2 regions of the Clostridium sp. MB05 genome follow, and region 2 is predicted to be linked to the other one. Evidence: a T-box and tRNA genes for the amino acid it is inferred to sense, from the RefSeq annotation. Region 2 holds a T-box; the other holds one or more tRNA genes.

Region 1 (5,397 bases), 1.5 Mb from region 2:
GAAAAACTTCTAGTTAAAACGGAGCCAGCTGGATTTAAAAAGTTTTATGCTATAAGAAAGTATGAAATAAAAGATGAAAGTGGGAATTTAGTAGTAGAGGCTAATGCTATATTTTTACTTATTAATTTGGAAAAAAGAAGAACTATGAGAATCCCCTTAGAACAATATGAGATATATGGATTAAAGGGAGATATAGACGGAGAATTTAAAATACCTAAGTTAGAAAAGCTTAAAGAGGTAACGTATGAAAGAAAATTTAGCGTTAGATATACGGATATAGACTTTAATAAACATGTAAATAATACAAAGTATGTAGAGTGGGCTATAGAATCTTTGCCAGAGGATATAGTTAAAAACTATAAGTTAGAAGAAATTAAGGTTACTTTTGAAAAGGAATGTAAATATGGAGAAGAAATTAAGTCATTATCAAGTTTTATAAAAGAAGAGGATGGTTCTTTAACTACTATACATAGAATAGAAACCTTCGATAATAAAGAATTAACCAAGTTAATAGCTCATTGGAGAAAATATTAAAAAGGTTAATAAACAGATAAAATTCTGTTTATTAACCTTTAATTTTATATTAGGAATTTGCAATTGTTTTTGCAACAGAGGATCCTGAGCTCCAAGCCCATTGAAGATTAAAACCTCCACAATCACCATCTACATCTAGGATTTCACCACAAAAATATAGATTTTCAACTAATTTAGATTCTAATGTTTTAGGATTAACATCTTTAGTATCTACTCCACCTATAGTAACTTGAGCTTGATTGAATCCATTAGTATCTGTGCATTTAAACTTCCAATATTTCAATAAATTAATAAGCCTTTTTTTTTCATCCCAAGCTAAATCGTAGCAAGGAGAATGTAAATTTAATATATTTGCTTCTTTTAAAAGTGTAGGAATTAATTTTTTATTAACTATTCCAATAAGAGCATCTATAATTGGTCTATGAGAAAACATAGCAAAGTGTCCTTCTAGGAAATCCTCAACTTCACTAAGTGATTGGTTAGGCATCATATCAACAACTATTTCAACTTTTTTTGTTTTTAGTAATGCTTTTGAAGCATGCCCTGAAAGTTGTAAAATTGGAGGTCCTGATATACCATAATCAGTAAACAATATTTCTCCAAACTCTTTTCTTACAGGTTTACCGTCAACTAGTAATATTGCATATCCATCAAACTTTACTCCTGTTATTGATTTTAGATAAGGGTTATCTAATTTTAGTTGAACTATTCCAGGAATAGTTTTAATTATAGAATGACCAAAAGATTTAGCTAAATTATATCCGGAGCCATCAGAACCAGTCTTAATTGCAGATTTTCCCCCACAGGCTAAAATTAATTTATTACATGTGAATAACTTATTCTCTTCATTGCCTGTGGATAATTTAAAGATTTTCTTCTTGTGGATATCTTTTACTTTGCAGTTTGTGTATAAGGGAATATTCCTATCTTCTAACGCTAATTTTAATATATCTACAACTGATGAAGCTTGTAGCGACCTAGGATACACCTTGCCATTTTGTAACTCTATTATTGGAAGACCTAATGATAAAAAGAAATTTTCTGTATCATTTATATCAAAATTAGATAATACATTAGAAAAAAATCCTGTATTTTCACTATGATAAGAAAGGAAAGGGAAAGAAATAGTTCTATTAGATATATTACATCTTCCATTTCCAGTAGTGAGTATTTTTTTGCCTATCCTATCAGTTCCTTCAACTATGGCGACGTCTAAACCAAAATCTTTAGCTGTAATTGCAGCAACTAATCCAGAAGCACCACCACCAACTATAATTAAATCATGATGTATCATAATTAAAATCTCCTTAAAATAATATAATAAATATAATTCTATCATAGTAATATAACTTATCAAATATGGGATACTAAATTAGAGGACTAGAATGTATATAAATGCTTTAAATATAAGCAGTATATTTTTATTAATATAAAAGTGTCTAAAAAATCAAAATAAGCTAACAAAAGTCTTAAATTACTAGTATGAAAATATAGATAACCAAAGTATTTTAAAAATAAAAAAAAAAGTTGTTAAAAAGTGTTGACACTATATTAAAATTTAGGTATTATAGTTTATGTGCTCGCCGAGCGAATAGCGAGTAACAATAAGCTAAAAACAAACATGGCTCCTTGGTCAAGCGGTCAAGACACCACCCTTTCACGGTGGTAACAGGGGTTCGATTCCCCTAGGAGTCACCATTTATGGAAGCATAGCTCAGCTGGGAGAGCATCTGCCTTACAAGCAGAGGGTCACAGGTTCGATCCCTGTTGTTTCCACCATAATCTGGCTCAGTAGCTCAGTTGGTTAGAGTGCCGGCCTGTCACGCCGGAGGTCGAGGGTTCGAGCCCCTTCTGAGTCGCCACTTTAAAGTGATACAAAATAAATATGGCTCCTTGGTCAAGCGGTCAAGACACCACCCTTTCACGGTGGTAACAGGGGTTCGATTCCCCTAGGAGTCACCATTCATGGAAGCATAGCTCAGCTGGGAGAGCATCTGCCTTACAAGCAGAGGGTCACAGGTTCGATCCCTGTTGTTTCCACCATAATCTGGCTCAGTAGCTCAGTTGGTTAGAGTGCCGGCCTGTCACGCCGGAGGTCGAGGGTTCGAGCCCCTTCTGAGTCGCCACTTTAAAGTGATAAATATATAATAAATGCTGGCATGGCTCAACGGTAGAGCAGCTGACTTGTAATCAGCAGGTTGTAGGTTCGATTCCTATTGCCAGCTCCATTATATGGCTCCTTGGTCAAGCGGTCAAGACACCACCCTTTCACGGTGGTAACAGGGGTTCGATTCCCCTAGGAGTCACCATTCATGGAAGCATAGCTCAGCTGGGAGAGCATCTGCCTTACAAGCAGAGGGTCACAGGTTCGATCCCTGTTGTTTCCACCATAAATTTTGGCTCAGTAGCTCAGTTGGTTAGAGTGCCGGCCTGTCACGCCGGAGGTCGAGGGTTCGAGCCCCTTCTGAGTCGCCACTTTAAGTGATAAGAAATATATAATATGTGCTGGCATGGCTCAACGGTAGAGCAGCTGACTTGTAATCAGCAGGTTGTAGGTTCGATTCCTATTGCCAGCTCCAGAAGCTTTGGAATATTTTCCAAAGCTTTTTGTTTTTTTAAAATATTTTTGTAAGATAGATAAAAAATAAAAGAAGATAGGAATAGTAAATTCCTATCTTCTTTTTAAGTTTAATTGAATTCTTATGTCTTCAGCGTAAAACTTATATAACTTAAAATTACCAAGTAATCTAGAAGAAATTCTTTCCGTATATGTTTTTCTAATATCAAATAGAGTTAAATTTGTTGATATTAGCATTTTCTTCTTCTTTAATAATTTTTTATTTAATAGATTAAAAAATTCAGTAGCTGAAAAATCAGTTATTTGCTCTGCACCTAAGTCATCTATAATTAATAAATCACAGTTAATTAAAAAATTTTCTAATTCCATATTACCATTAAATCGTATATCCCTTAGGTTTTTAATTAACTCATCTATAGTCCTGTAAACAACTAAATATCCTTCATCAAGAAGCTCCTTAGCTACACAGCAGCTTAAAAAAGTTTTTCCAGTTCCAGAATCACCATAAAATAGTATATTATCATTAGTATTATTAAAATTATGAATAAAATCTCCTTTTAAATATTGAATAATATTTTCAATATTTTTTCTAGGTGTAAATTTATCATCACTTATTTTATGATTAGAAAATAAAGAAATATCAAGAGCATTAAAGTTAATTTCTTTTAAGGTATCTTCTAAATCAGAGTCTTTATAGTATAATTCTATTAACTTTTTCTTATAACAAGAGCATTTGTTAATTCCAATATACCCTTCATCTTTACATTTTGGACATCTATAATGAAGACTTAAATATTCTTGACTATATCCTCTAGAGACTAAAGCTTCACATTTTTTAAATCTTAAATCTGTTATTTCCTCTTTAATTTTCTTTAAAGAATTCTCATCTAAGCCCTTTAATATAGACAAAGATAAATTTAAAGACTTTTTTTGAATTAAATTATCTAGCTGTAAAATCTCAGGATATTTTTCTTCTATTTCTTTTCGTCTATTATTTAAATTTTTTTGTTCCTCAATCTTTATATTTTCATATATTGAAGTTAAATCTTTTTCATATCCTTTAATCATCATTATCCCATCCTAACAGTTTCTTTTCTAAAGAATCATAATCATAGTCACGGCCTTTAAAATTATCAAATCTTAATTTAGGCTTGTTAAAATTATTTGAATTAGAATTAGCATAATTTTTCTTTGAAGATAGATTCTTATAAGAGACCTCTTTTTCTTCGATCTGCTTTAGGCTTCTTAAGTTATCTTTGTTCCAACTTGATAATATTCCATCTATATATTTAAAATCCGCTCTATTTAGCCTTTGAAAACAAATATCACAAGCTTTTTTTATTATATCTAATGAAAAACCATAATTTGTAGTCCATTTTTCTAACATATCTTCCTGAGGCTTCATTATATCTGTATTTCTAATTCCTAAAAATTTAAGTATTTCTCTGTAGGTTCCCCATTTATCTTCTGTTTTTCTTATATAATTTTGTGCATCATCAATAGTTTTTATTTTCATTTCGTTCCATGCTAGTGCTACTTTTTCTATATATCTATGGTTAGTTTTACCCTTAGAAACACAAAATTCAATTATTAGAAGGATTAATTCAGAAGAAAAATTAAAATCTTTTTTCCATCCTATATAAGTTGTAAACTCGCTAGGGGATAGAGGTCTACCCAGTAGTCTTTCTATATCCTTCAACATACCATTATTAGTTTCATCTGAAAGTTCTGCTAATAAGTTAATTTCACTTTTATCAACATTATTATCAGAAGATAGATCTATAAATTCTATATCAAAGTTTCCCATTTTATCAATTGGGATTAGCCTTATAACACCTTCATCATTCCAATAATTAAGTGCATTTATTATATCAGACTCTAATAGATTTAATGATGTAGCTAATATTGAGGCATTAACTCCAATTTCACCAGTAAAATTATATTTAAGCATTAAAAGATATACTTTAATAAATTCTCCTCGAGCTTTAGGCATATATTTTTCAATAAATATATTACTTATAGGAGTAAATTTTAAAGGCTTTGATTTAAGCATGAAAGTGCTCATAATTACAACCACCTTTCTAACAGTAATATTGCAATAACATAATTATAACAAAGTGGAGTAATAGGCTCAACAAAACTATAGAATATATAAAAAGAATATTATTTCTAAAATTGGGAAAACTAATAGATGTGTTGCTTAACATTATTAAAATGAAAGGAGATTTTATGGATATAAAAGGAGACTCGATAAAGGTAGCTAAAAAGGCTACATTATCAATATT
Region 2 (5,397 bases):
AGGCTTTTATAACCTATTTAAGATTATAAAGCCTTTTTATTTTTAGACATTATTAAATTTATAGCTTTTTCACAATCATAGTCAGAATCATCTAGTGACCAGGCTATGTTAAAATAAATAAGGGCTTTTTTGAGTTCTTCTTTCATTGTATAACAATAGGCTAAGTTAAAGAAGTATTTACTTTCTTGCTGCACAGAAAGAGCTTTTTTTATCATTATTATTGCCGAATCAAAATCCTTAAGCTTTATATAACAAACTCCTGCATTATAATAGGAACAAGTTGTACTTTCATCATTTTCAATTGCCCTATTGTAAAATTCAATTGCTTTTTTAAATTCTTTAAGATTATAGTATTTATTACCTTCGTTAAAGTAATTCATTTTTACCTCCAAGGAATATAATTATATGTATTTAAATTATTGACATATAGATAAGTTAATATTCAGTATATGAATATCCAAGGAAAATGTAGCAAGTTTTAGAGAGTTTTAAATAAATAATATAATTAAAGAAGCATAAATAAAAAATAAAATTCGACAAAGTTTGTAAAATTAACTTTATTTTTTTAGCTTTCTCTAATATAATATATTTATGTTTTTTAGTAACGGATTTTAAAGAGCAGGAGAGATGGTATGTATAATAATAATCCTTATATATTAGTATTAGGGGCGTCAATAGTAGATATAATAGGCTTTAGCAGAAAAAAATATAATGGAAGAGATTCTATACCAGGACATATAAAGATATCATTAGGTGGAGTTTGTAGAAACATTGCTGAAAATTTAGCAAGAGTTAATGTTAATACAGAATTTATTTCTATTTTAGGTGGAGATGATCAAGGAAGAAATATTTTAGAAAACTCAGAGCTTATAGGATATAGTATGGAACATTCATTAATTTTAGAAAATGAATATACACCTACATATATGGCGATTTTAAATGAAAATGGAGAAATGGAATCTGCAATAGTAGATATGGAAAGTCTTAATAAAATGGAATCTAGCTTTATAAATTCTAGAGCCCATATAATCGAAAATGCAGAATATACTATATTAGATTCAGATAATCCAGAACTTTTAGAGTATATTTTAACTACTTTTAAAGGAAAAACTAAATTTATATTAGATCCTGTATCATCAACAAAGGCAGAAAAAATAAAACATTTAGTAAAATATTTTCATACAATTAAACCAAATAGATTAGAGACAGAGGTTTTATGTGGGTTTAAAATTGAAAGTGACGAAGATTTAAAAAGAGCAGCAGATTACTTCTTATCACTAGGTGTTAAAAATGTATTTATAAGTCTTGATGCAGAGGGTATTTACTATAAGACTTCTAATGAAGAAGGAAAAATAGCTACAAAGGCTGTGGAAGTTAAAAATGTTACAGGTGCAGGAGATTCTTTTGTTGCAGGTGTTGGATATGGATATATGAATAATTTTTCAATTAAGGATACTGTTAAATATGCTATCGCTATGTCAGTAGTTACTATAATCCATGAAGAAACTATTAATCCAAGTATGAGTGAAGAATTTGTTAATGACTTTATAAAAACAATGGAATGGATAGATGGATAAATACTAATTACAAAATTTCACTTTCTTTCTTAGCTTTATATAAAATAAATTAAATTATTTTACATAAGCTAATTATATAAATTTGGAGGTGAAGTAAATGAGTAAGAAATCAAAAAATAGTCATAAAAAACATATAAATCATAATCCGCAAGTGGAAAGTGTAAAAGCAGCTTTTGGAGAACCAAAGGCAAAGGAACATAATCCAAAGGATTTTAAAATCTAATAAATAGAATATTTTTTAAGTGCTAAATAAAAATTTGGCACTTTTTTAAGTTACTTTAATTATTTATTTTGTGATAACATTGACAAAAATAATAATATAGTATAATATAGCCTTACAAAATCATATAATAAAAGCAATGATAAAGAGGAGTAAGGAATACAAAGTATTAAAGAAAAAGAGGGTCACCGGCTGAAAGCCTTCTATATAGAGTATCCTGAAGGTAGCTTTTGAGCATCTTTACTGAAATTAAGTAAGTAAAGGCGGCTGTCTTAGTCGTTAATAAATAAAGAGCTTAATATAAAATAATATTTTATATTAAGAAAAAAGGTGGTACCGCGAGTCTTCGTCCTTTTGTGATGAAGGCTTTTTTTATTGCTTAAAATTAAACATTCAAGATTATATTATACTATTTTATTTGGTTTCTAAATTACAAAAGTGAATTTATAGATTAATTATGTGAATCTTAAAGTATGAACCTTCAAATTATACTTAATTGCTATTTACTATTTAGTACATATAATAAAATTTTATTAATTATCTTGAATATATAAAATAAAAGGAGGCAAAAGGATGTCTGAAAAGAAAAACTTAGCAACCACGTATAACCCAAAAGAATTCGAAGAAAGAATTTATAAAAATTGGGAAGAAAAAAAATATTTTACACCAATAATTGATAAAAATAAGAAGCCTTTTTCTATAGTTATGCCACCACCAAATATAACAGGAAAGCTTCATTTAGGTCATGCACTTGATAATACACTTCAAGATATGCTTATAAGATTTAAAAGAATGCAAGGATACTGTACTTTATGGTTACCAGGTCAAGATCATGCTTCTATTGCAACTGAAGTAAAAGTTGAAAACGAACTTTTAAAAAAAGGTTTAGTTAAAAAGGAAATGGGAAGAGAAGCTTTCTTAGAGAAGGTTTGGGAATGGTCTGATGAATATAGAGAAACTATAAGAAAACAACTTAAAAAAGTTGGAGTTTCCTGTGATTTTTCTAGAGAAGCTTTTACGATGGATGAAAATTTAAATAAGGCAGTTAGAACTGTTTTTGTTAACCTTTATAAAGAAGGATTAATATATCAAGGAAATAGAATAACTAACTGGTGTCCAAAGTGTACGACAGCTCTTTCAGATGCTGAAATAATTTATGAAGAAAAAGAAGGAAGCTTTTGGCATATAAATTATCCATTGGCTGATGGTTCAGGGGCTTTAGAAATAGCAACTACAAGACCAGAAACTTTATTAGGAGATACAGCAGTAGCTGTAAATCCAAATGATGATAGATTTAAACATCTTATAGGAAAAACATTAAAATTACCTCTAACAGATAGAGAGATTCCTATAGTTGGAGATGACTACGTTGATATTGAATTTGGAACTGGTGCTGTTAAAATAACTCCAGCACATGATCCTAATGACTTCCAAGTAGGTCTTAGACATAACTTACCTCAAATAAGAGTCATGGATGATCATGGTGTTATTAATGAGTTAGGTGGAAAGTATCAAGGCTTAGATAGATATGAAGCTAGAAAGCAAATGGTTAGCGATTTAGAAGAACAAGGATTATTAGTTAAGGTTAAACCACATACTCATAATGTAGGAACACATGATAGATGTGGAACAGTAGTTGAACCTATAATATCAAAGCAGTGGTATGTTAAAATGGAATCTTTAGCAAAGCCAGCTATAGATGTAGTTAAAAATAATGAAACTAAATTTGTACCAGAAAGATTTGATAAGATATACTTTAACTGGATGGAAAATATTCAAGATTGGTGTATATCAAGACAATTATGGTGGGGGCATAGAATTCCAGTTTGGTACTGCACAGATTGTAGAGAAATCATAGTTGAAGTAGATGCTCCTACAGTATGTCCTAAGTGTGGATCTAATCACTTACGTCAAGATGAAGATGTACTAGATACTTGGTTCTCTTCAGCTTTATGGCCTTTCTCAACATTAGGATGGCCTAATAAAACAGATGATTTAGAATATTTTTATCCAACAAACGTATTAGTTACAGGATATGATATTATATTCTTCTGGGTTGCAAGAATGATATTCTCAGGAATAAAAAATATGGATAAAACTCCATTTGATACAGTTTTAATGCATGGTATCATAAGAGATTCTGAGGGTAAGAAGATGAGTAAATCTTTAGGTAATGGGGTTGATCCGTTAGAAGTTATAGATGAATATGGAGCAGATGCTTTAAGATTTATGCTTGTAACAGGTAACTCACCAGGAAATGACATAAGATATATTCCTGAAAGAGTTGAATCTGCTAGAAACTTTGCAAATAAGATGTGGAATGCTTCAAGATTTGTTATGATGAATCTTGATAAAGATATAATGAATAAATATGCTGATTGCAAGGAATATAGTTTAGCAGATAAATGGATACTTTCAAGAATGAATACATTAGTTAAAGAAGTAACTGAAAATATGGAAAAATATGAGCTTGGAATTGCTCTTCAAAAGGTATATGATTTCATGTGGACAGAGTTCTGTGATTGGTATATAGAACTAGTTAAAGGAGTTTTATGTGGTGAAGATGAAAAGCAAAAAGGCATAGTTTACAATGTTTTAAATGATGTTCTGCAAACTGGACTTAAGCTATTACATCCTGTAATGCCATTTATAACTGAAGAAATATATACTACTTTAACTGATGGCGAGTCAATAGTAATTTCAAATTGGCCAGAATGCAATGAAAGCTTAAATGATGAAAAAGCAGAAAAAGATATGGACTTTATAATTGAAGCTATTAAAGGATTAAGAAATGTAAGAGCTGAAATGAATGTTCCACCATCAAGAAAAGCTAAAGTAATTAGTTATACTACAGATGAATCAAAAGATGCATTCTTATCTGGAGTTCACTATATAGAAAAGCTAGCATCGGCATCTGAAGTATCATTTATAGAAGATAAGTCTATGGTTCCAGAAAATGCAGTATCACTAGTTGTTAAGGGTGGAGAATTATTTATGCCGCTTTTAGATTTAGTAGATAAAGAAAAGGAACTTGAAAGACTAAATAAAGAAAAGAAAAAGCTAGAAGGAGAAGTAGAAAGAATAGATAAGAAATTATCTAACCAAGGCTTCGTAGCTAAAGCACCTCAAGCAGTAATTGATGGTGAAAAAGAAAAGAGAGAAAAATATCAAGAAATGCTAAATGCAGTTTTAGTTAGAATAGATACTTTAAAATAGGAGATATAATTTTACAATAATAAAATAAAATTCATTGCTATACAACATTAATAGAATTTATTTATTATAAAAAAAGTTGTTTCTAATTTATAGTATTTAGTTTATAATATTTAAGATAAAAGATTTAATAAGATAAAAGGCACTAAAGGCTCTAGCTTAAACTAGAGCCTTTAGTGTTTAAATGCCTAGGAAAGTATAAAAAAATAAAGCTTTGAAAATGCGATTATATAATACTTTTAGTAATTAAATGTGGGAAAGTAGATTTATTTTATACTTTCCTTACCTTCAGTTTGTATGTGGACATATGTAAGTTTATGGTGACTTGGAGTGGAACAACGGAATAAGTAAACTTACATATGTCCACTTTTTTATTAAAACATCTGT

The links. The T-box of region 2 lies ahead of ACH36K_RS12955 (valine--tRNA ligase). A T-box ahead of a tRNA ligase gene usually reads a tRNA of that ligase, here a tRNA-Val.
Region 1: it has a tRNA-Val gene. The T-box ahead of ACH36K_RS12955 (valine--tRNA ligase) is inferred to sense a tRNA for this amino acid. The anticodon was not compared.

What each region holds. Positions count from the first base shown of each region.
Region 1 is NZ_CP174370.1:333,942-339,338, reverse strand. It holds gene ACH36K_RS01690 (acyl-[acyl-carrier-protein] thioesterase) at 1-534, shown strand, start outside; gene ACH36K_RS01685 (NAD(P)/FAD-dependent oxidoreductase) at 584-1,828, opposite strand; tRNA gene ACH36K_RS01680 (tRNA-Glu) at 2,158-2,232, shown strand; tRNA gene ACH36K_RS01675 (tRNA-Val) at 2,238-2,313, shown strand; tRNA gene ACH36K_RS01670 (tRNA-Asp) at 2,320-2,396, shown strand; tRNA gene ACH36K_RS01665 (tRNA-Glu) at 2,422-2,496, shown strand; tRNA gene ACH36K_RS01660 (tRNA-Val) at 2,502-2,577, shown strand; tRNA gene ACH36K_RS01655 (tRNA-Asp) at 2,584-2,660, shown strand; tRNA gene ACH36K_RS01650 (tRNA-Thr) at 2,688-2,762, shown strand; tRNA gene ACH36K_RS01645 (tRNA-Glu) at 2,769-2,843, shown strand; tRNA gene ACH36K_RS01640 (tRNA-Val) at 2,849-2,924, shown strand; tRNA gene ACH36K_RS01635 (tRNA-Asp) at 2,933-3,009, shown strand; tRNA gene ACH36K_RS01630 (tRNA-Thr) at 3,039-3,113, shown strand; gene ACH36K_RS01625 (ATP-binding protein) at 3,206-4,180, opposite strand; gene ACH36K_RS01620 (DnaD domain protein) at 4,173-5,177, opposite strand; gene ACH36K_RS01615 (peptidoglycan DD-metalloendopeptidase family protein) at 5,342-5,397, shown strand, end outside.
Region 2 is NZ_CP174370.1:2,760,278-2,765,674, reverse strand. It holds gene ACH36K_RS12970 (tetratricopeptide repeat protein) at 24-380, opposite strand; gene ACH36K_RS12965 (carbohydrate kinase family protein) at 633-1,577, shown strand; gene ACH36K_RS12960 (CPC_1213 family protein) at 1,675-1,800, shown strand; T-box leader at 1,928-2,154, shown strand; gene ACH36K_RS12955 (valine--tRNA ligase) at 2,371-5,013, shown strand; gene ACH36K_RS12950 (hypothetical protein) at 5,385-5,397, opposite strand, start outside.